One region of the Thauera sp. JM12B12 genome, then DNA from elsewhere that is predicted to be linked to it. Evidence: predicted binding sites of a transcription regulator. Region 1 holds the regulator's gene; the other holds the start of a gene.

Region 1 (14,475 bases):
CGCATGAGCGCGAGCGCCGTCATCGACTTGCCGCAGCCGGACTCACCGAGGAGGGCAAAGGTCTCTCCGGCATCGATGCTGAAGTCGACCCCGTCCACCGGACGGACATCGCCCTCTGCACGCGCGATCTTCACGCCCAGGCCGGCGACCTGCAGCAGAGCCTCGGCAGACAGGGAGCCGGCAGGTACGGAGGCAGCCGTGTGCGGAGCGGATCGAGTCATTCGGGACCGGGGGCAGCGATGAAAAAGGGCCGCTCACGCGGCCCCTCGATCGGGATCAGTGGTGATGACCGCCAGGGCCATGAACGTGACCGTGGGCGATCTCCTCGGCGCTCGCCGGACGCACTTCGGCGACGGTGACGTCGAACACCAGCGCAACGCCTGCCAGCGGGTGGTTGCCGTCGACCACGACCTTGCCGTCGGCGATGTCGGTGATGCGATAGACGAGATCTTCCTCGCCGTCGTCGGAGACGCGCTCGAAGCTCATGCCGACCTTGATGTTCTCGGGGAAGAGCTTGGCGTCCTCGACCAGGATGAGTTCCTCGTCGTAGTCGCCGAACGCATCTTCGGGCTGCAGCTTGACCTGCAGCGTCTCGCCGACCTTCTTGCCGTGCAGGGCCTCTTCGAGCACCGGGAAGATGCCATCGTAGCCGCCATGCAGATAAACCAGGGGGTGATGGCCGTCATCGATGATCGCGCCATCCGGGTCACGCACCGTGTACTGCAGCGTGACGATGCTGTTCTTAACGATTTCGTTTTGCATTCTGAGGTTCCAGTTCCTTGACCAGTTCGAAAACCGCGGCGGCGTGGCCGCGAGGCGTCACATCGTAGAGTGCGTGGCGGATCCTGCCCTGCTTGTCGATCACGAAGGTCGATCGCCGCACGCCCATCTTCTTCACTCCGTCGACTTCCCGTTCCTGCCACACGTTGTAGAGCCGGCACACGTCGGTGTCGGAATCGGAAAGCAGGCGGATCGACAATCCCTCCTGGTCACGAAACTCGGCGTGGGTCAGACAGTCGTCGGGACTCACACCGACCACGATGCAGTCGAAGCGGGCGAACTCGTCGTCGTGGTCGCTGAAGTCAGCGGCCTGGAGCGTGCAGCCCGGCGTCTTGTCGCGAGGATAAAAGTAGAGAACGACATTCTGCTTGCCGACCACCGACGCGAGGTCGAAAATTTCCATGTCGGCGTCCGGCAAGGTGAATGCGGGGGCGATGTCTCCGCTCTGCAGCATGTGTTCTCCCTGATGTGGGCCGGATTCTAGCCGAGACCCCCGGCGAACACTACCCGCGCTGGACTGCTCCTGGACGTGGGATCGATCGAGCATTCTGGCCTTCCTCCCTGGTTGGGTCGGTGCGTGGGGTGCCGCCAGCCGACACCGTGTTGAAGCAATAGCCCAGATCGGGCGACGGCTCAAGACGCAGTGCATCATCGCCACCGCAACCGGAGCGCGCCCCATGGCAACCCGACTCTCCCGCACCGACGACTCCACCCTGCCCTCGAGCATGCGCGCGATGCTGCTCGAGAGCCCCGGCGAGCCCCTGAAGGCGGTCGAACGCCCGCTCCCAAGGCCGGCCGCCGGCCAGATCCTGCTGCGCGTCGAAGCCTGCGGCGTATGCCGGACCGACCTCCACCTGATCGATGGCGAACTGCCCGATCCGGCGCTGCCGATGATTCCCGGGCACGAGATCGTCGGTCGCGTGGCCGCGGTGGGCGCCGGCGTTTCAGGCGTCCGGCATGGCCAGCGCATGGGCGTGCCCTGGCTCGGCTGGACCTGCGGACACTGCAGCTTCTGCGCCAGCCAGCGGGAGAACCTGTGCGACAACGCCCGCTTCACCGGCTACCAGATCCATGGCGGCTACGCCGAATACACGGTCGCCGACGCACGCTACTGCTTCGCGCTGGACGAGGCGGCCGACCCCGCCGAGGCAGCCCCCCTGCTCTGTGCCGGCCTCATCGGCTACCGCGCGCTGGCGATGGCCGGCGACGCGCGCCGGATCGGTCTGTACGGATTCGGTGCCGCCGCCCACATCATCGCGCAGGTGGCGGTATGGCAGGGACGCGAGGTCCACGCCTTCACCCGCGCCGGCGACGCCGCCAGCCAGGCCTTCGCCCGCCAGCTCGGCGCCTGCTGGGTCGGCAGCGGGCAGGACAGGCCGCCGCAGCCGCTCGATGCCGCGCTCATCTTCGCGCCTGCCGGCGAACTGGTTCCCGCCGCGCTGCGCAGCCTCGCCAAGGGCGGCGTCGTGGTGTGCGCGGGCATCCACATGAGCGAGATCCCGGCGTTTCCCTACGACATCCTGTGGGGAGAACGCCGCATCGTCTCGGTGGCCAACCTCACCCGGCGTGACGGCGATGAATTCCTCGCCCTGGCACCGAAGGTGCCGGTACGCACCGAGGTCACGCGCTTCGCGCTCGACGAGGCCAACGAGGCGCTCGCACGCTTGCGCCGCGGAGAACTGCAGGGGGCGGCGGTGCTGATGCCCTGAACGCGGCGGCACCCAGATCAGGAGCTGACGAACGCGGAGGCTTGCTCTCGGCGCACAACTGTTTAAAATTACAGCCATCCCCATGGAGGCCGTCATGAGCGCCCGTAGCGAAACCCTCACCGCACGCCAGCAGGAAATCCTCGACTTCATCCGCGCCACGGTCGAGTCCGAAGGCCGTCCGCCCACCCGCGCCGAGGTGTGCACCGCGTTCGGGTTTCGTTCGCCGAACGCGGCCGAAACCCACCTGCGCGCGCTCGCCGCCAAGGGCGCCATCCTGCTCGAGGAAGGCCGCGCCCGCGGCATCCGCCTGGCCGCAGCGCTCGGCCTGCCGCTGGTCGGCCGCGTCGCTGCCGGCAGCCCCATCCTCGCCGCAGAACACGTCGAGGCGCGCTACCAGCTCGATCCGTCCCTGTTCTCGCCCAAGGCGGACTACCTGCTGCGCGTGCGCGGCATGAGCATGCGCGACGCCGGCATCCTCGACGGCGACCTCATCGCCGTGCATCGCAGCGCCGAGGCGCGCAACGGTCAGATCGTGGTCGCCCGTGTGGACGACGACGTCACCGTGAAGACCCTGCAGCGCAAGGGCACGGTGGTCGAGCTGCTGCCGGCCAATCCGGACTACGCCCCCATCGTCATCGACACCCGGCGCGCGCCGGTGGTCATAGAAGGCGTCATGGTCGGCCTGATCCGCAAGGATCACTGAGCATCATCGGCCGCCCCCTCGCCGACGTGCGCCGCGCCCTCTGCCCCACCCTTCCCCTCGCATCATGCCCGCCATGGCTGCCATCGCCCCGCGCATTGCCGAACAGGATCCGTCCGCGGCGTCCGTCCGCGCGCTGCTGGCCGGACTGCCGGCAGGCAGCGTCTGGCAGGCCAGTCACCTCGCCCAGAGCCGTGGCGAGGTCTGCTCCACCGGCTTCGATACCCTCGACGCCGAACTGCCCGGTGGCGGATGGCCGCTCGGCGCCCTGATCGAGCTGCTGCTCGAACGCCCCGGCGTGGGCGAGCTGTCGATGCTGCTGCCGGTGCTCGAGCGCACGCGCCCCGAGCAATGGATCGTGTGGCTGGCGCCGCCGCTGCTGCCCTACGCGCCGGCACTGGCAGATGCAGGGGTGCCGCTCTCCCGCCTGCTGATCGTACGCCCCGAACAGCCTCGCACTCTGCTCTGGGCAGCACGCCAGGCAACCGTCTCGGGCAGCTGCTCGGCCGTGCTCGCATGGCTGCCGAAGATCGACAGCGGCGGCCTGCGCCGGCTGCAGCTCGCCGCCGAGGACAGCGCCACGCCCCTGTTCCTGTTCCGACCGCTTGACGCCGCCGGTCAGGCCTCGCCCGCCCCCCTGCGCCTCGCGCTCGCCGCCCGCGGCGGACAGCTCGAAGTGCGGATCGTCAAGCGCAAGGGGCCGCCAGCCATCCGCCCCGTGCTGCTGCACATACGCCCGACAGCGGTCGACACCGATGCACTGCCGCCCCTCTCGCCAACAGGGTCCATGACGCGCCCGGGCATGCTCGAACGCGTACGCTGAAACCGGCCTGCACGCATGCTCTGGCTCGCCATCCTGCTGCCGGCGCTGCCGCTCCAGGTATTCACCCGCGGCATCCGCGACGCCCTCCCGCTCGCCATCGTCGCCGCCCCCCCGGGGACGACCCTGCTGGAGGTGACGCCGTGCGCACAAGCACTCGGCGTCCACCCTGGAATGCGCGGCACGAGCGCGCTCGCCCTGGTGCCCGAGCTGCGGCTGCAGCCGCGCGACACCGCCCGTGAGCATGCGGCGCTCGCCGAGATCGCCACCTGGGCAGGACGCTTCAGCCCGCGCATCAGCCTGTCTCCACCCGATGCGGTGCTGATGGAGATCTCCGCCTGCCTGCGCCTGTTCGGCGGCGCGAGCCGGATCGAGCGCACGCTCCGGGAGGCACTCCAGGCCGAACTCGGCTTCGAGGCCCGCACGGGCTGCGCGCCCACGCCGCTCGCCGCGCGCTGGTTCGCCCGCACAGGGCTGAGCTTCGACCCTGCCCGTGCACTGCAGACAGAAGGCGACGCAGCCACATCGGCGCCCCCCGAACCGCTGCCCCCGGTCACGCACGGTCACGCATCGCCCGCGCACTGGTTATCCATGATCGACCCGCTCCCGCTCCCCCTGCTCGGTGAAGACGGCAGTTGCGACGCACACACGCTGGCCTTGCTCGAAGGCCTCGGCCTGCGCACCCTTGGCGAGGTGCGCCGTCTGCCCGCTGCCGGTCTCGCCCGCCGCCAGGCACAGTCCGCCGCGCGCACGCTCGCACGCGCCCGCGGCGAACTGCCCGACCCCCGCCCCTGGTTCGAACCGCCGGCGCGCTTCGACCACGGGCTTGCCTTGCCCGCCTCCACGCATCAGGCCGAAGCCCTGCTGTTCGCCGCACGCAGACTGTTTGCCAGCCTGGCGGGCTGGCTCCAGGCCCATCATGCTGCAGTGGATCTGTGCTCGCTGGTGCTGGAACACACGTCCCGCCCCCCCACCCTGCTCGAGCTGGCCATGGGCGAACCCAGCCAGGACGAAGCCCGCTTCGCCCTGATCGCCCGGGAGCGCCTTGCCACGATCCGTCTCGATGACGAGGTCCGTGCGCTCAGGCTGCAGGCTGAACACGCGGTGGACGCACGCCCCGCCAGTAGCGACCTGTTCGGCGATCCATCGGCCTCGGACCGGGACGCCGCCCTGTTGCTCGCGCGCCTGCAGGCACGCCTGGGGCGCAGCGCGATCTACCGCCTCGACGCACATGGCGACCATCGCCCGGAATCAGCCTGGCTCGCCTGCGAACCCGGCGCCGTTCCGCGCACGACGGGGGCGGGACGAAGCGCTCCTGCCAAGACCCTGCGCACCACATCCAAGGCCCACGAGCGACTGCGTCCGCTCTGGCTCCTTCCCGTTCCAGGAGCGATCTCTCCCGAGCGCCTCACCCTGCTCGGCGATGCCGAGCGCATCGAGACCGGTTGGTGGGATGGTCAGGTGGTCCGTCGCGACTACTACCTGGCACGCGATGTCGACCAATCCCTGTGCTGGGTCTTCAACTGCCTGGACGCGCCGGGTGAGTGGTTCGTGCATGGCTACTTCGGTTGAGTCCCACCGCGCGCACACGCCGGCAGCGCCCGAATCCAGACACGGCCGCCGTCGCCCGGCGTGCATCGACGGACGTAGTACACTGCGCCCCGCATGCCTTCGCCTCATCCAACAACGAATACCCAGCCCGCACGCTGCCTCCTCCCGATGCCCGAGCCTTCGACCCCCGCCTCTTCCCTCTCCGCCGTGACGCCTGCGGCACGACCCGCTCCACTGCGCGGCGATCTTGCCCGCCGCCGCGCACTCTTCGGCCTCCTCGTCAGCCTCGTCGCGCTGCCGGCTTCGTGGCTGCTGTTCTCGCAGCTCGACCACCTGTGGCCCGAGATCGTGCGCATGGAAGGCGCCACCTTCATGGCTGCCGCCACCCTGCTCGGCGCCGCCATGGCGGTCGGCCCGCTCGCGGCAGCGGTGGGTCTGCTGCTGGCCATCTGGTTCGGGGTGGACAGCGTCTATCGTCCGCGTCGCAAGAGCTCTCCAGCGCTCGACCGGGTGATCGTCGGCGCCGGGCTGGTGGTCTGGTTCGCCCCCGCCCTTGCCGCACTCTTCATGGTCGTGCAGGCCCTCGCGAGCGGACGCATTCATTTCGTGCGCCCGCCGCGGGACTACTTCCTCGCCACCGATCCGATCGCGTACTGGCAGGGCGTGGGCTTCTGGCTGATCATGGGCGGCCTGTTCGCCTTCCTCGCCTGGCGCTACTGGCGCCCGAAGCTCCTTCCCCGCTCCGCAGCAGCCGACTGAACCGAGCCGGCAGGGCGCCCCGCCTGCTAGCGCCCAAGCCAGCCCTTGCGCAGCGCACGTGCGCCCGCCGGGGCGCGCTCGGAGAGCTTGAGCCCGTACTTGTCGGCCGGGGCCTCGGCCAGCAGCAACCGAAAGTTCATGAGCTCGTCGCGTCGGAAGACGTGCACGCTCACCTCGTCACCTGCGCGTCGCCGCGACAGCATGTCCTCAAGGCTTTTCGCGCTTGCGATGCGCAGGCCGTCGAGGGCGACGAGCACGTCTCCCGCCGACACGCCCGCCCTCTGGGCAGGGCCGGCGTCGAACACGTTCGCCACCTTCGCCTCGCCACCGCCTGCCGCAAGCTTGATGCCCAGCACCGGAGCCGGGCTCGCCTGCGCAGCCTCGAGCGTCACCCCCACGGGCTTGAGCAGGCGCGCGAGCGGGAGGTCATCACAGCCCTCGACCGCCTTCTGCAGCCAGCGTGCAAGCCGCCGCCCGAGTCCCTCGCCGGCCACATCCCGCACGGCGGCATAAATGCCGTCCTCGGGCACGCCCAGGCCGCTCAGGCCATGGCGCTGCCAGAGCAGCCGCATGACGTCGTCCAGGCTGGTTCGACCCGCGCTGCCCGCACGCAGCTGCAGGTCGAGCGCGAGCGCGATCAGCGCGCCCTTGGCGTAATAGCTGACGATCGCGTTCGGGGCGTTCTCATCCTGACGGTAGTACTTCGTCCACGCGTCGAAGGACGATTCCGCCACGCTCTGCTTGAGGCGCCCGCTGCCGCGCATGACGTTCGACATCGTCTTGCCGAGCAATTCGAGGTAGTCGTCGACACCGATCACGCCACTGCGCACCAGGGCAAGATCGTCGTAATAGGACGTGAACCCCTCGAAGGCCCACAGCAGGCGGGTGTGGTTCTCGCGCGTGAGGTCGTAGGGCGTGAACGCCGCGGGCTTGATGCGCTTGACGTTCCAGGTGTGGAAGTACTCGTGACTGCACAGCCCGAGGAAGCTCCGATAGGCCTCGGGCAGCCCCTCCATGCCCTTCCATGGCAGGTCGGCACGACTGCAGATCAGCGCGGTCGAGGCGCGGTGCTCCAGTCCGCCATAACCGTCGCCCACCACCAGCGTGAGGAAGGCGTAGTAGTCCACTGGCGCCGGCGCCCCGAAGAGCGCGATCTGCCACTCGCAGATGCGCCGCAGGTCCGCGCACAGGCGGTCGAGATCGCAGCCGTGGCGCCCGCTGAGGGCCACGTCGTGGACGACCCCTGCCGCCTCGAAGCGCGCCAGCGTGAAATCGCCCATCTCCACCGGATGGTCCACCAGTTCGTCGTAATCCGACACACGGAAGCGCCCGAAGCGGCAGCCATCGGCGGCCCGCCCATGCTCGGGCGGCATCGCCGTGATCAGCTTCCATTTCCTGCACCTGTCGTCTTCCGGCCGCTCGATGGTGACGATGCAGGGCGCGCCAGTGCGGCCGGCGACGGCGAGAAAGACGCTGGTCCCGTTGAAGAAGCCATGGGTCGTGTCGAGATGGGCCGAGCGCACCGACAGATCCCATGCGTAGACCTGGTACTGCAGGACGAGCTTGCGCGTCCCCGGCTTCACCGCAGCGCACCAACTGTGCTTGTCGAGCTTGTCCAGCGCGCACGGCTCACCGTCGGCAAGCGCGGCGATGCCGACGATGTTGCGCGCGAACTCGCGGATCATGTAGCTGCCCGGAATCCAGGCCGGGAGGCTGACCACCTGCCCCCGCGGATCGGGCTCCGGAACGACGCACTCGAGCGCGAACAGGTGCGCCCCCGGATCGGCCACCCGGATACGGTATTCGACTGGGGGAAGCGTGACAGCGCCCTGCCGATCATCGGACGCGGCAGGGGCAGGCGACACAGGCGTGGCAGTGGATGGTGCTGACATCGAAGGCTCGCGGACGGAAACGGTGTCCCGCTCGGACAGGATCACAAGAGCCATGCGCCAGGAGGCGCAGCACGGCTTCCAGCGGGACGGACCAGGAAGGATCGGGAAGCCGAACTATAACGCCAAGGCGGGGCCGGGGGCCGACAGCGGCCACTGCTGTCGCTCGCCCCAAGGCCATGCGATCTGCGACACTACCCGCTCATCTGGTCGTGACCCCATGATGCGCACGACGAAGGGATCGGCGAGGAGGTTCTTCATGAAGCATGCGGCAGCAGTATTGACCGGTTCTTGCGCTTGCCTATTCAGCGCTGCGGTGATGGCCGCAACGCCCGAAGGAGGCAATCGCGCCTCGATGCTCTCCATAATCGTGGTCGCGGTCGTGATGATCGTGCTTGTGAAGTTGGTCATCGCGCTGGCAAGGAGAAAGTTGGAGCGAGAGATCCAGGAGGCCCGGGGAAAGCCGGATTTGGAGGCGCGAGCAGACGACTCGCATGCGAATGGATGACCCGGGCGGAGTGCATTCCCGCGATCGTCACCCCAGGGGAACGGCAGTCGGAAGAATGGCGCCACGGCCCGCGCACCTTTCCGGATGGCGCGTGATGTCCCATGCGCTTCACACCGCGCGTCGCCTCATGCTGACTGCGCTGCTGGCGCTGCACATGACCGCCGCCGGCGCGGCCGCGCTGGCCGGTGGTCCGATGGCCGGCCCGGCAACCCCCGCGCGCGTCGGCATATGGCTGATGACCGACGGCCCCGCAAAGGTTCAGCTCGAATACTGGCCTTTGGCGCAGCCCGCCGCGGTGAAGCGCAGTGCGCCGGTCGCTGTCAGCACTGAGCGCGGTCACAGCGCGCGCGTCGAACTCGAGGGCCTGCAGCCCGCCACTCGCTACGCCTACCGCGTGCTGATCGACGGCACCGCGGTCGAGCTCGACGACACGCCCGCCTTCACCACCGCCCCCGCCGACGCGCTCGCCCCACGCGAGCTGCTCATCGCCACCGGCTCGTGCAGCTACATCCCCGACCCGCCTCACACGCTCACGAAGGACTCGTTCGGCGCGGGGTTCGAGATCTTCGACACCATCGCCGCCCGGCAGGCCGATGTCATGCTGTGGCTCGGCGACAACATCTACTACCGCGACAGCGACTTCGAGCCCGCGGACGAGGCCGCCGCACGCATGCACCAGCGCTGGGCGGCCACGCGCAGCTTCGCGCCGCTGCAGCGACTGCTGCGCACCGGCCAGCACGTCGCCATCTGGGACGACCACGACTACGGGCCGAACAACGCCAACCGCGAGTTCGCACTCAAGGCGACGGCGCTGGCGCATTTCAAGGACTACTGGGCGAATCCGGGCTACGGTCTGCCCGACGTGCCCGGCGTCTTTACCCGCGTGCCGCTCGGCGACGTCGAGCTCTTCCTGCTCGATGACCGCTACCACCGCGACGACGATGCCGGCACCGACCCGGCGCGGACCATGCTCGGTGCGCGGCAGCTCGCGTGGCTCAGGGACGCACTGCGCAACTCGCACGCCACGTTCAAGCTCGTCGTCAATGGCAGCCGAATGCTCAGCGACCGCCCCTCGGCGGAGCAGCGCGGCGGCGAGGGCTGGCACAACTTCCCCGCCGAGCGCCAGGCCTTCATGGACTGGCTCGTCGCCCAACGCATCGACGGCGTGTTCTTCATCTCCGGCGACATCCACTACACCCACCTGACCGAGCGCGAACGCCCCGGCACCTACCCGCTCACCGAGCTGACGTGCTCACCGCTGACCGCACGCGTCCATCCCCGCCCCTTCCCGGTGCGCGAGGTGGCCGGGACGCTGGTCACGCAGCGCAACTTCTGCACGCTGCAGTTCTCCGGCCCGGCCAGCGCGCGCGTGCTGCGGGTCGCCGCGTGGGACACGGCGGGAGCACGCCAATGGGAGGCGGAGTTTCCCGCCACACGGCTGCAGACGCCCTGATCACACAAGAAGTCTACATGAGAGTCACTCTCATGTAAGATGGTAACGGTTCTCATTCGTTTCACGAGAACCGGGATAGCCAGCCAGCCCCGCTGCCAGCACGTCGCACTCGGCAGTTCGCCAGCCAGCCAACCAGGTCCATCGGTGGCAAGTCCGCCATGGCCCCCCCCCATGCGGACCTGGCCGTGCAATGCGGGAAGGCGCGCGCGCCGTTCGGGCGCACGCCCCCGCTTCTTCCAATGGCTGCTGACGAGCTCCCCTCGGGAGCAGGCTGACTTTCCGACACATCATGACGACCTTCTCCTCCCGCCACGTGCGCCTGATGCGCGCGCCCTGCAACGGCTGGCCGCCGGGCCCTGCGGCGGCATCGGCCCGCATGCCCTCGAGTGGATGGCCGACGGGCAGCTCGCGGTGTCCATGCAGAACGAAAGTCGCTCGGCCCGCCCGTTGTTCGCGCATCTGAGGGGCCGCCACCTCGCCTACGGCGAGGCTGACGCGGACCTGCGTGCGCGCTGTGGCGATTACGCGGGCGACATCGTCGCAGTGGGCGAGCTCTTCGCCGTGAGCTGCACGACCGCCGGCGTGACCGCGCTCCGGGATGAGCACGCTCATGCACGCGCAATCCTTGAAACGCCACGGGTGTGCGCGACGACGGTTCGCGGCCGGCGGCGCCTCGTCACCGGCGACGGTGGAGACGCATGGGAAATCGATCCGGGCGTCGACGCCGCAGGAGGCGTGCAGATCCGGCACGGGGAATTCCCGCTGGCGCGCGATAACCACGCCTCGCTCCCGATTTAGTCGCAAACCCGCTCACGGGGCTCATTTCCCACCTTCCTCATGGAGAAACACGATGAACATGACTCACATGTTGGCGCAGCCGTGCGCCCCGAGAACGACACGCCTTACCAAGCAGATCCTCGCCACGGCCGTTGCGAGCGCCTGCGCCGCTCTCAGCTACGCGCAGGAGGCGGCCCCCGAGACCGCCCTGTCTGCGGTGACGGTCACCGCCACGCGCTCCGAAGCCACGATCGATACCGTCCCGCAGTCGATCACCGTGGTCCGGCGTGAAGAGATCGAACGGCAGGTGAGCGCGGGGAGCGGCCTCGGCGACATCCTCGGCAAGCTGGTGCCCGGCTTCGGGCTGGGGCGGGAGTCGCCGAGCACGTTCACGCAGACCATTCGCGGCCGCAACATCAACGTCCTCATCGACGGCGTGCCGCAAAGCACCAACCGCAACGGCGCGCGCATCCTCACGCTGATCGATCCGTCGGCGGTGGAACGCATCGAGGTCATCCGCGGCGCCACCGCAATCTATGGCGACGGCGCCACCGGCGGCGTGGTCAACATCATCACGCGCAAGGGCAGCGGCTCCGTCACGCACGTCACCGAGGTCGGCGGCAACCTCTCGCTGTCTCACCCTTCGGACAGCCTCGGCACGACGATCCGCCACACCAGCTCCGGATCGAAGGACGATCTGGAGTTTCTTGCCAACGTCGCGGCCGAGCAGACCGGCGCCTTCTTCGACGCCGACGGCGACCGCATCCCGCCCTCGGGTGCCAACCAGGGCAGCCTGGCGGAGACGCGCAGCTACAGCGTGCTCGGCAAACTCGGCTACAGGCTCGATGCGAACCAGCACATCCAGCTCACGGCGCAGGCGTACAAGGCCGACCAGGACACCCGCTACACGACCGACCCGAGCGTTCCGTCGACGCCCCTGCGCGGGCACAAGTCGCGCGCCATCTCCGGCCTGGCGCTGGACAAGAACGAAGGCACCGAAAACAGCCTCCTCTCGCTCGACTACCGCAACGCGGACGTCTGGGGCAGCAAGATGCACGCCCAGCTGTTCACGCGCGACTACAAGACGGTCTACGCGCCCTTCCGACGCCATGACGGCACAGGTGCCGGCCCTGAGATCTTTCAATCCTTCATAGACTCTTCGAAGAACGGCGGCCGCCTGGAGTTCGACACGCTTCTCTCCGAGCGCCATGGCGTCACGATGAGCTGGGGCGCGGACCACATCCGCGAATCGACGTCCCAGTCCGGCTACGTCCACGACCCTGCGATCTATGCCGCCTCGGGCGGACGCAGATTCCAGAGCACCGGGGAGGTGAGGACCTGGGTGCCTGAATACGACATCGTCAGCACCGGCGTGTTCGCTCAGCTCGAGTGGCAGGCCACCGATCGTCTGATCCTGCGTGGCGGTCTGCGTCACGAGAAGTTCGACGTCGAAGTCGGCGACTACACGAACCTCAACGGCGGGGCAGTGGGCGGCGGGGACAAGCGCTACAGCGACACGCTCTACAACGTCGGCGCGGTCTTCGATCTCGACGAACGCATCAACCTCTACGCCAGCTACAACCAGGGTTTCTCGCTGCCCGACATGGGGCTGACGCTGCGCAACGCCCCCGCCGGCAGCGCCTTTGCCACGCTCAACACCCAGCCCCAGGTGGTCGACAACTACGAGCTCGGCGTGCGCACCTACTGGGGCAGCACCGAAGCGAGTCTGGCCGTGTTCTGGAGCGAGAACGACCTCGGCGCACGCTCGGGCGGCCTCAACGCGCCGATCGTTCGCGCGCCGGAGAAGATCTACGGCTTCGAGGCGACGCTCGATCATCGCTTCTCCGACAGCTTGCGCAGCGGAGGGACCTTCTCGTGGGTGGAGGGCAAGAAGTACACCGCGACCGGCACCGAGATCGGCTACCTGGGCAACGACGCGATCGCCCCGCCCAAGCTGACCCTGTACCTGGAGCACCAGACCACGCCCAAATGGTTCAACCGCCTGCAACTGGCCTACAGCGCGGAACGGGATCGCTTCCCGGCGACCAGCACGTCCCCCTACCAGAACCGGATCGATGACTACGCGATCCTGGACTGGGCAAGCCAGTACAAGGTCAGCAAGCAGGGGACGCTCGCCTTCGGCATCAACAACCTGCTCAACAAGCAGTATCACAACACCTTCGCGCAGACCGTCGTGACGCCTGGGGTGTACGGCAATGTCGCCCATGCCGCCGCATCGGGCGCCACCCTGCACGCCACCTACAAGCATGCCTGGTAAGCCAGGCATGCGCTCGGCCTCCGCACCGCGTCAGCGGCTGCGGCGGGTGTGGCTGAAGGTGCATCGCTGGGTCGGCCTCAGTCTCGGGGCCGTGCTGGTGGTCGCGGGCCTGAGCGGCAGCGCCATGCTGCTCGCGGAGCCGCTCGACGAATCGCTCAATCGGGCGCTGTTCCATGTGCCTGACGCTTCCGGGGTCGACTACGGTGCGGTCGTGGCGCGGCTCAGGGCCGATCTGGGCCCGGATGCGGACCTCACCCTCCGCCCGCCCCGCGACGCGCGGGAATCCTTCCAGGCGTACGTGAGGGGACACTGGAAAGGAACCGTCTATCTGCACCCCGCGTCGGGCGAGATCCTCGGCCACCGCGGCGAGGCGGAGGGGATGATGGGCGTGCTTTTCGCACTGCACAGCAACTTGTTCGCCGGAGAGGCAGGCAAGGTGGTGCTCACCGTGGCCGCCTTTGCTTACCTGTTGATGCTCGCCTCCGGCTTCTACCTGTGGTGGCCCACGCGATGGAGGTATGCCTTGGCCATCCGCTGGTCGGCCGCTGGTCGCCTGGCGCTTTTCGACTGGCACAGGGTGACCGGCGCGGTGCTCGGCGTGTTCGTCTGCCTTACCGTGCTCTCCGGAGCCTACATGGCATGGCCGCCCCTGGCGGGAATGCTCAACACCCTCGGCGATAACGCGCCACTCGCACCACCGCGCGTGTCGGGCGGTCCTGCGCGCGCGGAGATCGCCGAGCAGGCCGTCGTCCGGGCCCGCACCTCATTCCCCGAGGCGACGGTTGGATACGTTCACATCCCGGCCGAACCCTCGCTGCCGATCCGGGTTCGCCTGCGGCTCCCGGACGACCCCCATCCGAATGGACTGACCTCGGTGTGGATTCATCCCGACAACGCGACGCTACTGCGCGCAGATCGGTGGTCGGGGCTGGGCCCCGGAACGCGTGCCTATTCGTATGTCTATCCCTTCCACACGGGCGCGCTGTGGGGGCCGGTGTGGACTGGACTGACCTTCCTGTTCGGAGCCGCGCTGACCGCGTACGGGCTCACGGGCCTGATGCTGTGGTGGCGACGCAGGCGATGACTCCGCAGCACCTTGCCTCGGTTGCGGGCCGGCGAACCCGCTCAAGCGCCGCCGGAATCATTGGAATGCGAACGCCTCGAGGCGCAGGCAGCCCTCCACCCACGTGCAGCATGAATCCTCGCAGACAGGCGCACGGACACGAGGGCCTGCTCGACGGCACGCGGCGA
Region 2 (14,475 bases), 1.3 Mb from region 1:
AGTCGCGCCCGACCGGGCGGAAGCCGCGCGCGCGCATCTCTTCCGGGGTGCTGCCGACGACGACCCAGTCGCGGTCCTTGACCGGCAGCCCGAGCAGGGCGTCGCGCACCGCCCCGCCGACGATGTAGGCCTGCATCAGCCGTAGAGGTCCTCTTCCGGGATCGATTCGGTCTCGGCGCGCGCCGCGGCGGTCCAGTCCTGCATGTGCGGATTCGCGAGCAGCGTGGCGAGGTATTCGCCGGCAGCGCCCGCGGGCTTGACACCATAGGTCTGGAAGCGGAAGGCGACCGGGGCGAAGGCGGCATCGGCGAGGCTGAAGCGCCCGAACAGGTAGGGGCCTTCCTTGGCGAAGCGGGTGCGGCAGTCTTCCCAGATCGCCACGACGCGCGCGATGTCGGCATCCACCTCGGGGCTGTGGCCGAAGCCGGTGTAGTCCTTGCGGATGTTCATCGGCATGCGGCTGCGCAGGTTCTGGAAGCCCGAGTGCATCTCGGCGGTCACCGCGCGGGCGACGGCGCGGGCCGCGGCGTCGGCGGGCAGCAGGGCGGGGTTCTTCTCGGCGAGGTACTCGCCGATGGCGAGCGAATCCCATACCGCGAGGCCGTGGTCGATGAGGCAGGGCACCTTGCCCGAGGGCGAGTGCGACAGGATGCGCTCGCGGCTGCCGGGGATGAACAGCGGAATGCGGATTTCCTCGAAGTGGAAGCCGCCCTCGCGCGCAGCCAGCCAGGCGCGCAGGGACCAGGACGAGTAGTTCTTGTTGCCGATGATGAGCTTCATCGTGTGCTCCGGGTCACGTGGTTGGGAGGTTCAGCGCCGCGCCTGGCGGCGGAAGGGGTAGTAGAAGGCGCGCGGGCCGGCCTCGCCGAGCCAGGCGGGGGCGACCGCCTCGAGCGCGGTGGGGGGCATGCCGAAGGGCAGGGGCGTGCCGCTGGCGACATTGTCCACGCGCATCGAGCGCACGTTGTCACGGCTCATCAGGGGCTGCGGGGCAAGCTCCATCAGGCGGGCCTGCAGCATGCCGATGCCCTCGGGCAGGGCGATCACCGGGCGCGGCTTGCCGACCAGGGACGAGACGTACTCCACGAGCTGGCGCAGCGTGTAGACCGTGGGGCCGGCAAGCTCGAAGGTCTGACCGGCCGCCTCGCTGCGGATCAGGCTCTGCCACGCCGCCTCGGCGACGTCTTCCACATACACCGGCTGAAAACGGCAGCTGGCGCCGGCGAGCGGCAGCACCGGGAACAGGCGCGCGAGGTCGGCGAACAGATTCAGGAAGCTGTCCCCGCGACCGAAGACGACCGAGGGGCGCAGGATGGTCCAGTCGATCTCCGGGCCGGCGGCGCGGATCGCGACCTCGCCGGCGGCCTTGGAGCGCTGATATTCGGAGGGGGCGTCGGCACCGGCGCCGAGGGCGCTGATGTGCACCAGGCGCGCCACGCCGGCCGTCCGGCAGGCGGCGACGATCTTCTGCGGCAGCTCGACGTGGGCGCGGGCGAAGTCCGGACCGAAGGGCGAACCCGGGCGCGAGTGCAGCACGCCGACGGTGTTGATGACCGCGTCCGCGTCCTCGAACAGCCGGGTGAGCGCCGACGGATCATGCACGTCGGTCTCCACGACGTCGACGTTCGGGAGCAGCAGCACGTGGCCGGCGCGGCTGCGGCGGCGGGTCGGGATGAGCACCTTGACGCCTGCTTCGCACAGGCGGTTGGCGATGGCGCTGCCGATAAAGCCGGAGCCGCCGACGATGACGACGCGTTTCGGATTCATGTATGGACTCTTGGCGGGTGATTGATGGTTTTGTGAAGCGTCCAGCCCGTGAGCTTACTCGCTGGCAGGCGTCGGCGCGATCGTGCCGAGCCGCGCCTTGAGCGACTGCGGCCGCTTTTCCAGCATCGCCGAGTAGATGACCGCGTTGGCGAGCACCTTCTTGACGTAGTCGCGGGTTTCGTCGAAAGGGATGGTCTCGGTGTAGATCGCCCCTTCGAGCGGCTGCAGGTCGCGCCAGCGCTTGGCGCGTCCGGGTCCGGCGTTGTAGCCGGCGCTTGCCAGCACCGGGTGCGCGTCGAGGTCTTCCATAATGATGCGCATGTAGCTGGTGCCGAGCAGCACGTTGGTATCGGGGTCGTTCAGCAGGCCGTCGTGGTAGCCGGACAGGCCGATCCTGTTGGCCACCCACTTGCCGGTGGCCGGCATCACCTGCATCAGGCCGCGCGCGCCCACGCTCGAACGCGCGGGGATCACGAAGCGGCTCTCCTGACGCATCAGGCCATACACCCAGCCCAGGTCCAGCCCTTGCGCGCGCACCTGGGGTTCGATGCGATCGCGGTAGGGGGTCAGGAAGCGCAGCTCGAAGTTGCTGCGCGGGTTGGCGAGCTCGGCCGTATTGATGGCGCGGTCGTAGAGCTCGTGGCGCAGCGCGAGGTGGGCGGCACCGATGCGGAACTGTTCGTCGCGCTCGCGTACGCCCCACACCCATTCGCGCAGCGCCTCGGTGCGCAGGTCGAGCTGGTAGAGCGCGAGCGCACGGCGCAGGCTGGGATCGCGCTCGGCTTCGTCGAGCTTGGCGCGCGGCAGCGGCGGGGTGGCCGGCGGCGGCATGAAGGGCTGGCCGAGCTCCTCGGCGGCGAGCATGCCGTAGAAATGCGCCTCGCCGGCGATGCGCACGAACAGGGAATCGGCGGCGTCGCGATTGCCGGCGGCGGCATCGGCGCGGCCAAGCCAGTAGATCCACTCCGGCTGCTCGCGCTCGTCGGCGGGCAGGGCCGCGATCGCGTTGCGCACCTCGCGCCAGTCCCGTGCGCGCAGTGCCGCGCGCACCCGCCAGGCGCGCTGCTGCGCGGTCATCTCGATGTCGCCGGCGGCCGCATAGAGGGCGCCCGCCTCGGGCAGGCGGTCGATGGCCGCATGCATCGCCATCACCAGATTGGCGTAGCTGCGCTCGTCGGCAGTCAGGCGGTCCTGGATGCGCAGCAGGCGCAGGCGCGCAGCCGGGATGTCCTCGCGTGCGAGGCGGGCCAGGGCGACGAGGGCGAGCTCGCGGCCGGCGCGGGTCACGGCGAAATTGGGCGGCAGGCGGTCGAGCCAGGGGGCCGGGGAGCGGATCGCCTGATCGAGATCGGCCTGGCTGGGCGCGCTCCCCGCCGGGAGCATGGACAGGCTGGCGAGCGCGGCGGCGGGGCTGCGCGTATCGACCTGACGGCGGATGCGCTGCCACACCTGGTCCTCGCTGACCTGCCCGCTGCTCACCGCGCTGCGCAGTGCGAGGTCGCAGGCGGCGTGGGCCTCGGTGAGGCCGGCCCACTGTTGGGCGACCTCGTCGAGCGCGCTGCGGTCGCCGCTGAGGATGCGCGCCGTCCACGCGGAGCAGCGCAGCTCGCCGTCGGGGTTCCGCAGGGCGGGGTAGAGGCGCAGGAAACCGGGCCAGTCGCCATCCTCGGCCATGCGGCGCAGCCAGTCGGCGCGCAGGCGCTCGGCGAGATTGCTGCCGGCTTCCTCGGCAAGAAAGGCTTCGAGCGCGGCGACCGGAACGGGCTCGGGGCGGGCGAGCAGGTTGACGAGCAGCCAGTAGCGCGGATACGGATCGAGAACGTGGTCCTCGCGCACCGCGGCGAGGCGCTCGAGCGTGGCGCGGTCGCCCTTGCGCAGGGCCTCGCGGGCGGTGACGATACGGTCGGCGCCGGTTTCGCTGCCGAGCTGTGCGGATACGCCCGCGGGAAGCAGTAATGTTGCAGCGAACAATGCTGCCCCGAATGCCTTTCTCATGCCTGATGACGCCTCCATTGCGGGCCTACCATACCACAAGCCATGACCGCATTTTCCCCACCCGAGCCCGACTATGCTGCAAAGCGCAAACAACTCCGCGAGCACGCCCTCAAGCTTCGCCAGGCCGTCCCTGCCCAGCGTCGCGAGGCGCTGACCGAGCGCCTCGTCGCGCATCTCGACGGTCTCGTCGAGACGCTCGCACCGCGCTCGATCGGGTTCTGCTGGCCCTATCGCGCCGAGCCGGACCTGCGCGCATGGGTGGCGGACTGGCTCGCTGCCGACGGCGGGCGCGTGGCTGCCCTGCCGGTCGTCTTGGAGCGACACGCGCCGATGGTGTTCCGGCGCTGGCGGCCCGGCGTGCCGATGCCGCTCGACCGCCACGGCATCCCGCATCCGGCCGAAGGCGAGCCGGTCAGTCCCGAGGTGCTGCTGATCCCGCTCAACGCCTTCGATCCGCGCGGCTATCGCATCGGCTATGGCGGTGGCTACTTCGACCGCACGCTGGCGTGCATGCAGACGATCGCGGTGGGGGTGGGCTTCGAGATCGGGCGGGTGCCGGACACCCACCCGCAGCGGTACGACCGCCCGATGCAGTGGGTGGTCACGGAAGCCGGCGTGATGCAGCCGCGCGCGTGACTGCGCGCCACGCGTGAATCAGCTGCCGGACAGGAACAGGCGATAGGCGGGGTTGTCGCCCTCGGCGACGTATTCGTAGCCGAGGCGCTGCAGGAAATCGTCGAATGCCACCTTGTCAGCGGGCGGTACCTGCATGCCCACCAGCACGCGGCCGAAGTCCGAACCGTGGTTGCGGTAATGGAACAGCGAGATGTTCCAGTCCGAGCGCAGGTTGGAGAGGAAATTCATCAGCGCGCCGGGGCGCTCCGGGAACACGAAGCGATACACCACCTCGTTCTCCGCCTGCGGCGCGCGCCCGCCCACCATGTAGCGCACGTGGGTCTTGGCGAGCTCGTCGTCGGTGAGGTCGAGGGCGGGCAGTTCGTGGCGCTCGAGCATCTCGACCAGGCGGGCGACCTCGTTGCGGTTGTGGACGGTCACGCCGACGAAGATGTGGGCCTGATGCGGGTCGGCGTAGCGGTAATTGAACTCGGTGATGTTGCGGTTGCCGAGTACGCTGATGAACTTCTTGAACGAGCCCGGCTTCTCCGGGATGGTGACCGCCAGCACGGCCTCGCGCTGCTCGCCGAGCTCGGCGCGCTCGGCGACGAAGCGCAGGCGGTCGAAGTTCATGTTCGCGCCCGAGGCCACCGCCACCAGGTTCTTGTCGCGCAGCTTGTTGCGGCGCACGTACTCCTTGGCGCCGGCCACGGCGAGCGCGCCGGCGGGCTCGAGGATGGAGCGCGTGTCCTCGAACACGTCCTTGATCGCCGCACAGATGGCGTCGTTGTCGACCACGATCATCTCGTCGACATACTGCTGGCAGAGGCGGAAGGTTTCGGCGCCGACCTCCTTCACCGCCGCGCCGTCGGCGAAGATTCCCACCTGATCCAGGCTGACCCGCCGGCCCTGGGCGAGCGACTGGGTCATGGCGTCGGCGTCGACCGCCTCGACGCCGATGATCTTCGTCTCCGGTCGCAGGCGCTTGATGTAGGCCGCCACGCCCGCGATCAGCCCGCCGCCGCCGACGCAGCAGAACACGGCATGGATCGGCTTGGGATGCGCGCGCAGGATCTCCATGCCCACGGTGCCCTGGCCGGCGATCACGTCGGGGTCGTCGAAGGGGTGGACGAAGGTGAGCTTCTCGGCCTTCTCCAGCTCGAGCGCGTGGGCGTAGGCGTCCGAATAGGACTCGCCGGCGAGCACGACCTCGCCGCCGCGCGCCTTCACGGCGTCGATCTTGATTGCCGGCGTGGTGCTCGGCATCACGATCACCGCACGCACGCCCAGCTTGGCCGCCGACAGCGCCACACCCTGGGCGTGATTGCCGGCCGAGGCGCAGATCACGCCGCGCTTGAGCGCCTGGGGCGAGAGCTTGGCCATCTTGTTGTAGGCGCCGCGGATCTTGAAGCTGAACACCGGCTGCATGTCCTCGCGCTTGAGGAAGATGCGGTTGTGGGCACGGGCCGAGAGATTGGCCGCGAAGTCGAGCGGCGTCTCGATCGCGACGTCGTACACCTGTGCGTTGAGGATGCGTTCCAGGTAATCCGTGGGGGAGATCATGGCCGGCCAGTGCGCTGCTGTAAAGCGGTCGACGGTAACAGCCGCGGCCGGCGAGCCGCAAGTGCGCTGCCGCTCGGTAACAGCCCCGCGGACGCGGCGCGTTCAGGCGGCGCTGTCGTCCTCGGCCTTGCGCAGCGCGCGCATCTGGCGCTCGATGAACTCCTGCGTGGAGTCGATGCCGCGCAGTTGCAGGATGGTCGACCGTACCGCGGCCTCGAGCAGGACCGCCAGGTTGCGTCCGGCGGCGACCGGCAGCACCACGCGCGCGATGCTCACGCCGAGGATGTCCTGCGTCTCCTGCTGCAGTGGCAGCCGGCAGGGATCGTCCGGGCCGGGCTGGCGGCGGTCCAGATGGCAGATCAGGCGCAGGCGCATCTTCCTCCTGCATGCGGTCTCGCCGAAGATGGTGCGGATGTTGAGCAGGCCGAGGCCGCGCACCTCGATGAAGTCCTGCAGCATCTCGGGGCAGCGCCCTTCGAGCACGGTGGGGGCGACGCGCGAAAACTCCACGACGTCGTCGGCGACCAGTCCATGGCCGCGCGAGATGAGCTCCAGGCCGAGCTCGGACTTGCCTGCACCCGAGTCACCGGTTATCAGCACGCCGACGCCGAGCACGTCCATGAACACGCCGTGCAGGGACACCTTCTCGGCGAGTTCGCGCGACACGTACAGGCGCAGCTGGTCGATGACGCTGGCCGAAGGGTGGCGGGCGGTGAACAGCGCCACGTCGTGCGCCTCGCAGATGCCGTGGATGATGTTTGGCACCTCGCAGCCATCGGCGACGATGATCGCGGGCGGGCGGGCGGAGAGGATCTCGTTGAGGTGGCGTGCCACCTTCTCGTTGGACTGACGTTGCGCCCACGCCAGCTCTGCGGTGCCGAGCACCTGCAGGCGGGTGGGGTGAATCAGGTTGAGGTGGCCGACGAGGTCGGCCGGCCAGATGCGCTCCTCGCCGACCGACAGCCGCGCGTCGAGGCGGCCGCTGACGTGGCTGAGGCTCAGGCTGTCGCGGTGCGCCTCATACAGCCGCGCTACGCTGGTTTGCCGCATCGGCGTCCCACTTGAGGAACATCTGGTGGATGTGGGCGCTGTCGGGTGCGCTCTGCAGGGCTTCGCGGAACTCGCGATCACTGAACATCTGTGCCAGCTCCGACAGGAGCTGCAGATGCGTCTCGTTGGCCTGCTCGGGGACGAGGAGTACGAAGAGCATGCTCACCGGCCGCCCGTCGGGGGCGTCGAACTGCACCGGGGTCGCCAGGCGCAGGAACGCACCGGCGGCCTCCTTCAGGCCCTTGATCCGCCCGTGCGGGATCGCGATGCCCTGGCCCAGACCGGTCGAGCCAAGCCGCTCGCGGGTGAACAGGCTGTCGAACACGGTGCTGCGGGCGATGCCCTGGTTGTTCTCGAACAGCAGGCCAGCCTGCTCGAAGACGCGCTTCTTGCTGCTCGCGTCGAGATCGACCACCACATTGGACAGTGGCAGGAGTTGGGATATGAGGCTCATTCGCAGGTTGGCTCGCGCAACGCCCGGGATTTCGGGACTGCCGCGCAGGGCGGGCAGACGGTCCGGGGCGAGTGGAGATCGCGTCGTGAAAACGCGCGCATTATAACCACACCCCGGACGTGGGGCTGCAACGCAGGCGTCAGGCTTCGGGGGTCTGGTGCTTCAGCGTCTCGTGGTTGTGGTCGGACTGCTTCTGCTTGTACTTCTGCACCTGGCGGTCGAGCTTGTCCGTCATCGCGTCGATGGCGGCATAGAGATCGGCGTCGTCGCTCTCGACGAAGAGGTCCTTGCCGCGCACGTGGAGGGTGACTTCGGCCTTCTGCTTGAGCTTCTCGACCGAGAGGATCACGGAGACGCTGGTGACGTTGTCGAAGTGACGAATGACGCGGTCGAGCTTGGTGGTCACGTAGTCGCGGATGGCGGGGGTGACTTCCACGTGGCGCCCGGTGATGTTGAGATTCATGGTAACTCCTGTTGTTGTCAGATGGATTTGCGCAGACTGACCGGCGGGATATTGAGGGACTCGCGGTATTTGGCGATCGTCCGCCGCGCGACCACGATACCCTGCTGGCCCAAAACTTCCGCAATCTTGGCGTCGGACAGCGGCTTCTTGCTGTCTTCGGCATCCACCAGCTGGCGGATCAGCGCCCGAATCGCCGTCGAGGATGCAGCTCCACCGGTGTCGGTGGCGACATGACTGCCGAAGAAATACTTGAGTTCGAACACGCCACGCGGGGTCGCCATGTACTTCTGCGTGGTGACGCGCGAGACGGTGGATTCATGCAGCTCGAGCTGGTCCGCGATCTCCCGGAGGGTGAGTGGCCGCATCGCCACGTCCCCATGATCGAAGAACTGCCGTTGCTGGTCAACGATGGCCTGGGATACGCGCAGGATGGTGTCGAAACGCTGCTGCACGTTCTTGATCAGCCAGCGTGCCTCCTGCAGCTGGCCGCCGAGTCCGCCGCCCTGGCCGCGGTTCTGCTGCAGCAGGCTGGCGTACAGGCGGTTGATGCGCAGGCGCGGCATGGCGTCGTGGTTGAGCGTGACCGTCCACCGCCCGCGCAGCTTGCGCACGACGACGTCGGGCAGCACGTAGCGCGTCTCGGTGTTCGAGTAGCGCGAGCCGGGGTGGGGGTCGAGGCTGCAGATCAGCGCCTGCGCGGCACGCAGGGCGTCGTCGTCGCAGCCGGTGAGCTTCTTGATGCGGGCGAAGTTGCGGTCGGCGAGAAGCTCGAGGTGCCGCGTGGCGATGTCGAGGGCGAGCGCGCGGATCGGCGAGTCGGGCAGCGTGCGCAGCTGCAGCGCCAGGCATTCCTGCGGGCTGCGGGCGCCGATGCCGGCGGGCTCGAGGTTGTGCACGTGGTGGAGGGCGATGGTGAGCTCGTCGAGATCGACCTCGGACTCGGGCGGCAGCAGTTGGAGCAGGTCCTCGAGCGGCTGGTGCAGGTAGCCGTCGTCATCGAGTGCCTCGATCAGGAAGCGCACCAGGGCGCGGTCGCGGTCGCTGAGCGGCGACAGCGCCACCTGCTGGTCGAGGTGTTCGCGCAGGGATGTGCTCGCGGCCTGCAGATCCTGGTAGTCGACATCGTCGTCGTCGCTCTCGCTGCGGCTGGATGCGCCGGTGCCGACGTTGGACCAGTCGATGCCTTCGTCCTCGCTGCTGCCCTCGCCGCCCTCGCGCGACGCGCTGTCGGCCGGGGGCGATTCGGCGGCGCTCTCGCTGCTCGACTCGCGTTCGGACGAGGGTGTGGGGGGCGGGCTCGGAGCGAAGTCCGCGCCGTCGCCGTCCTCGCGTTCGAGCATCGGGTTCTCGAGCAGGATGCGCTCGATCTCCTGGTTGAGCTCGATCGTCGACAGCTGCAGCAGCTTGATCGACTGCTGCAGCTGCGGGGTCAGCGTGAGGTGCTGGGAGAGCTTGAGCTGGAGACTGGGCTTCATCGCGTCGGTCCGCTGCGTGCGCTCACAGGCGGAAGTGCTCGCCGAGATAGACCTGGCGCACGCGCTCGTTGTCGATGATCTCGGTGGGCTGGCCGCTGGCGAGCACGCGGCCTTCGCTGATGATGTAGGCGCGATCGCAGATGCCGAGCGTCTCGCGCACGTTGTGGTCGGTGATCAGCACGCCGATGCCGCGCTCCTTGAGGAAGCGGATGATCTTCTGGATGTCGATCACCGCGATCGGATCCACGCCGGCGAAGGGCTCGTCGAGCAGGATCAGGCGCGGGTCGGTGGCCAGCGCGCGCGCGATCTCGCAGCGCCGGCGTTCACCGCCGGAGAGCGAGATCGCGGTGTTGTTGCGCAGGTGGTGGATGCCGAGTTCGTGCAGCAGTTCGTCGAGGCGCTCGCCCACCTGGCGCTTCTCCAGGTTCTGCAGCTCGAGCACGGCCTGGATGTTCTCGGCCACCGTCAGCTTGCGGAACACGCTCATTTCCTGCGGCAGGTAGGACAGGCCGAGTCGCGCGCGAGCGTGGATCGGCAGGTGGGTGAGGTCCTTGCCGTCGAGGGTGATCTGGCCGCCGTCGGCGCGCACCAGGCCGACGATCATGTAGAAGCAGGTGGTCTTGCCGGCACCGTTGGGACCGAGCAGGCCGACCACCTCGCCGGAGCCGACCTCGAAGCCGACGTCGTGCACGACGGTGCGCGCCTTGTAGCGCTTTTGCAGGCCGGCGACCTTAAGCAGACTCATCGTAGGGCTCTTTCAGCAGCTTGCGGATCAGGTCGGGCGCGAAGCCGCGGGTTTGCAGGAAGCGCGCCTGGCGAGCCCATTCGCGGGCGTCGGCGGGCGGTTCGGTGAAGCGGCTGCGCAACACGGTGCGGGCACGCTCCGCTTCCGATTCTACGCACTCGCCAGCGAGCGCCGCGTCGATCAGGTCACGCTCGATGCCGCGCCGGGCGAGCTCGCTGCGCAGCCGGCTGGTGCCGAAGCGCGCCGCCTTGCCGCGCACGAAGGCCTCGGCATAGCGGCTGTCGGACTGCAGGCCGAGTTCGCCCATGCGTTCGATGACCGCCTCTATCTCGTCGGCGTCGCCATGGGCGGCGAGCTTCCTCGCCAGCTCGGCCCGCGAGTGGTCACGCCGGGCGAGGTGGCGGAGGGCGCGTTCGCGCAGGCTGGGCTCGCCCATGCTCGACGCGCGGCAGTCAGGCCTCGGCCGGCGCCGGCGCAGCCGGCGTGGCCGGGGGCATTTCGGGCAGGCCGACGGCAACGCGGACCTTGTTCTCGATCTCGCGCGCCAGTGCCGGATTGTTGCGCAGGAACTCGCGCGAGTTGTCCTTGCCCTGGCCGATCTTGTCGCCCTGGTAGGCGTACCAGGCTCCGGACTTGTCGACGATCTTGTGCTCGACGCCGAGGTCGATGATCTCGCCCTCGCGCGAGATGCCCTCGCCGTAGAGGATGTCGAAGTGCGCCTCCTTGAACGGCGGCGACACCTTGTTCTTGACCACCTTGACGCGGGTCTCGGAGCCGACCACCTCGTCGCCCTTCTTGATCGTGCCGGTGCGGCGGATGTCCATGCGCACCGAGGCGTAGAACTTGAGCGCGTTGCCGCCGGTGGTCGTCTCGGGGCTGCCGAACATCACGCCGATCTTCATGCGGATCTGGTTGATGAAGATGACCAGCGTGTTGGTGCGCTTGATGTTCGCGGTGAGCTTGCGCAGTGCCTGCGACATCAGGCGCGCCTGCAGGCCGGGGAGCTGGTCGCCCATCTCGCCTTCGATTTCGGCCTTGGGCGTGAGCGCGGCGACCGAGTCGACCACCACGATGTCCACCCCGCCCGAGCGCACCAGCATGTCGGCGATCTCGAGCGCCTGTTCGCCGGTGTCGGGCTGCGAGATCAGCAGGTCCTCGATGTCCACCCCGAGCTTTTCGGCGTAGCCGACGTCGAGCGCGTGCTCGGCGTCGATGAAGGCCGCGGTGCCGCCCATCTTCTGCATCTCGGCGATGACCTGCAGGGTGAGCGTGGTCTTGCCGGAGGATTCCGGGCCGTAGATCTCGACCACGCGACCGCGCGGCAGGCCGCCGAGGCCGAGCGCGATGTCGAGCCCGAGCGAGCCGGTGGAGACGGTCTGGATGTCGCGCTCGACGTTGCCGTCGCCCATGCGCATGATCGAACCCTTGCCGAACTGCTTTTCGATCTGCGAGAGCGCAGCGGCGAGGGCCTTGGCCTTGTTGTCGTCCATGGAAATGCGTCCTGTAAGTTGAGCCGATTATGGCACAAAGATTGCAGGCGTGCGGGCCTGCCTCGTGCATGGCGCCAGTCTAAGGCCTGTATGAAAGAACAGGCAAAGATTTTTCGCGCCGCGCTTCCGCGGGCGCGCGCCAGTGCCGCGTGGTTATGCCAAAAGAATAGCTGCCGCGCAAGCGCGGGAGCGCCGTCAGCGCTGCTGCGCGGCCAGCTGGAGGATGCCGTCGAGCGCGCGGATGACCGTCTGCCGACGCACCGCGGCGCGGTCGCCGGGAAACCGTGCGGTGATGGTCCGGGTAGGCTGGCCGTGGACGGCCCAGCCGATGCAGACCATGCCGACCGGCTTGGTCGCGGTGCCGCCGCTCGGGCCGGCGACGCCCGAGACCGCCACGGCGCACTGCGCGAGGCTGCGGGCCAGGGCGCCCTCGGCCATCTCGCGCACGGTCGCCTCGCTGACCGCGCCATGGGTGGCGAGCGTCGCGGTCGCCACCCCGAGCATGTCCGCCTTGGCCTCGTTGGAGTAGGTGACGAAGCCGCGGTCGAACCAGGCCGAGCTGCCGCTTACCGCGGTGATCGCTTCGGCGATCCAGCCGCCGGTGCACGACTCGGCGGTGGCGAGCCGCCAGCCACGTGTTGCCAGGGCGGTGCCGACCCGGGCGGCGAGGATGTCGAGTTCGGTGTCGGTCATCGGTTCAGACTCCGATCAGACTGACCAGGATGGCGAGCGCGAGCAGGGTATAGCCGGCCGCGACGAGGTCGTCGAACATCACGCCGAAGCCGCCCTTGAAGCTGCGGTCGGCCCAGCGCACCGGCGGCGGCTTGACGATGTCGAAGAAGCGGAACAGCGCCACTGCCGTCGCCTGCCAGAGCACGGTCTTGGGGGCGAACAGGAGCACCAGCCAGGTTGCGACCATCTCGTCCCAGACGATGCCGCCATGGTCGGGCACGCCGAGCGCGCGGCCGGTGCGCTCGGCGGCGAGCACACCGGCGACGAAGAGGCTGACGAGCAGGGCGAGGAACACGAACTCCGACAGCGGCGTGCGGATCAGCGGGTACAGCGCCCATGCCAGCAGCGTGCCCATCGTGCCCGGCGCCCATGGCGACAGCCCGGACCCGAAGCCGAGCGAGATGAAGTGGGCGGGGTGACTCATCATCAGGCGGAGGGTGGGGCGCATGGTGGTATCGGGGGTCGTATGCGGGAGGCGGTCGCCGCCCAGGCGGGGTGCCGAGCGTGTGCGTGTCAGCAGAAGTGATCGTAGCCCGTGCGGGCGCTGCGTACGAGCGTGCCGTCGGCCTCGTGCAGCCGGAGCTCACCCGCCTCGGCGGTCAGCTCGCCGATGCGGTGCAGTGCCAGCCCGAGGCGCAGGGCGAGCGCCTCCACCTCGGCGCGGCATGCGGCCGGCGCGGTGAACAGCAGTTCGTAGTCGTCACCGCCGCCGAGCAGGCTGCGCCGGGCGAGCGCAGGGTCGGCTCCGGTGGCGACCAGCGCAGGCAGTGGTAGCGCGGCCACGTCGATGCGGGCGCCCGTGCCCGAGGCCTCCAGGATGTGGCCGAGATCGCCGAGCAGGCCGTCGGAGACGTCCAGCATCGCGGAGGCCAGCCCGCGCAGCGCCAGGCCCAGCGCGACACGCGGCTGCGGGCGCTGCAGCGCGGCGATGCAGGTCGCGTGACCCGCTGGCGACAAGGCGGTCTCGCCCCGGAGCGCGGCGAGGCCGAGCGCGGCCCGGCCGGGTTGCCCCGATACCCACAGGTCGTCGCCGGGGCGCCCGCCCGCACGCGTGATCGCTGCGCCCTGCGGAACTTCGCCGAGCAGGGTCACCGACAGCGTGAGCGGCCCGCGCGTGGTGTCACCGCCGGCGAGGTCGATGTCGTGCGCGCCGGCGCAGGCGAAGAAGCCGCGCGCGAAGGCGGCGATCCAGGCTTCGTCCGCGACCGGGAGCGCGAGCGCGAGGAAGGCCCAGCGCGGACGTGCGCCCATCGCAGCGAGGTCGGAGACGTTGACGGCGAGCGTCTTCCAGCCGAGGTCCTCGGGGTCGGTGTCGGCGAAGAAATGGGTGCCGGCCACCAGCATGTCGGTCGTCACCGCGAGCTGCGAGCCGGGCTGGGCGCGCAGCAGCGCGGCGTCGTCGCCGACGGCGAGGTCGGTGTGGCGGGGGGCGCGGGTGAAGTGGCGCCGGATCAGGTCGAACTCGGAGGGCATTGCGAGGTGCGGCGCCGGGAGCGGGGGCCGGAGTGGGGACGGGCGCCTAGCTTACCGCACACGCGGCAGCGCACGGATCGTCCATGCACGCGTAGCGGGGCGATCGCGGCGAGCGGCGCCGCACCGCATGGCAGCGGGCTGGCCCGCGAAAGTGCTGGCTCCGGTCTGCATTCGCGGACAAGCCCGCTCCCACAAGGAACCTGCCCGCAGCGGTTCAGGATGCACCATTCGCGGGCAGGCCCCTCCTGCAAAGCCTGCCTGAAGCGGTTCAGGGGGCTCCATGCGCGAGCAGGTCCGCCCACGTCATCCGTAGGCAGCTCTTGCGCAGACGCGGCTCAGCGCCGCCCGGCGAGCCTGTTCTTGAGCGCGTCCCAGTCGACCGCGTCGAGCGTGTTCTTCACCAGCAGTCCGAGCTCGGTGTCGCCTTCCATGCGCAGGCGGCGGCTGAAGAACAGTGTGTCGGGGTCCTCCTCGCGCAGCGCCAGCGCGATGAAGTCGCGGGTGGTGGCGGAGATGACGAGGTCGGGCTTCGTGCCCGTGGGCGGGCTGGCGCGGCGGAAGCCCGTCTCGGTGAGGCTGAAGTCGAGCGTCAGTCCGGCATCGAGCACGCGCATCTGCAGGTGGCGTCCGCTCAGCGGCTCGAGGGTGTCGCG

What was found. The regulator LexA, encoded in region 1, represses DNA repair genes until DNA is damaged. The targets are predictions, from matches to a motif close to ACTGTATNTANATACAGT.
Region 2: a site for LexA is predicted at 11,703-11,720, ahead of recA (recombinase RecA). Genes of this name have one in related genera too.

What each region holds. Positions count from the first base shown of each region.
Region 1 is NZ_CP154859.1:1,969,393-1,983,867, reverse strand. Features, by position in the region: gene AAG895_RS08880 (dipeptide ABC transporter ATP-binding protein) at 1-221, opposite strand, end outside; gene AAG895_RS08875 (peptidylprolyl isomerase) at 277-762, opposite strand; gene AAG895_RS08870 (peroxiredoxin) at 743-1,234, opposite strand; gene AAG895_RS08865 (zinc-dependent alcohol dehydrogenase family protein) at 1,458-2,489, shown strand; gene lexA (transcriptional repressor LexA) at 2,584-3,192, shown strand; gene imuA (translesion DNA synthesis-associated protein ImuA) at 3,266-4,012, shown strand; gene AAG895_RS08850 (DNA polymerase Y family protein) at 4,028-5,581, shown strand; gene AAG895_RS08845 (hypothetical protein) at 5,729-6,319, shown strand; gene AAG895_RS08840 (PDZ domain-containing protein) at 6,346-8,184, opposite strand; gene AAG895_RS08835 (hypothetical protein) at 8,326-8,619, opposite strand; gene AAG895_RS08830 (alkaline phosphatase D family protein) at 8,811-10,169, shown strand; gene AAG895_RS08825 (hypothetical protein) at 10,560-10,967, shown strand; gene AAG895_RS08820 (TonB-dependent receptor) at 11,020-13,224, shown strand; gene AAG895_RS08815 (PepSY-associated TM helix domain-containing protein) at 13,232-14,308, shown strand.
Region 2 is NZ_CP154859.1:638,373-652,847, forward strand. Features, by position in the region: gene AAG895_RS02795 (multifunctional CCA addition/repair protein) at 1-136, opposite strand, end outside; gene AAG895_RS02800 (glutathione S-transferase family protein) at 136-780, opposite strand; gene AAG895_RS02805 (complex I NDUFA9 subunit family protein) at 811-1,767, opposite strand; gene AAG895_RS02810 (transglycosylase SLT domain-containing protein) at 1,822-3,762, opposite strand; gene AAG895_RS02815 (5-formyltetrahydrofolate cyclo-ligase) at 3,805-4,398, shown strand; gene ilvA (threonine ammonia-lyase, biosynthetic) at 4,417-5,940, opposite strand; gene hprK (HPr(Ser) kinase/phosphatase) at 6,043-6,990, opposite strand; gene ptsN (PTS IIA-like nitrogen regulatory protein PtsN) at 6,959-7,444, opposite strand; gene raiA (ribosome-associated translation inhibitor RaiA) at 7,584-7,907, opposite strand; gene AAG895_RS02840 (RNA polymerase factor sigma-54) at 7,925-9,382, opposite strand; gene lptB (LPS export ABC transporter ATP-binding protein) at 9,405-10,127, opposite strand; gene recX (recombination regulator RecX) at 10,114-10,563, opposite strand; gene recA (recombinase RecA) at 10,580-11,617, opposite strand; gene AAG895_RS02860 (nicotinamide-nucleotide amidohydrolase family protein) at 11,813-12,310, opposite strand; gene AAG895_RS02865 (phosphatidylglycerophosphatase A) at 12,315-12,797, opposite strand; gene thiL (thiamine-phosphate kinase) at 12,863-13,822, opposite strand; gene AAG895_RS02875 (SCP2 sterol-binding domain-containing protein) at 14,158-14,475, opposite strand, start outside.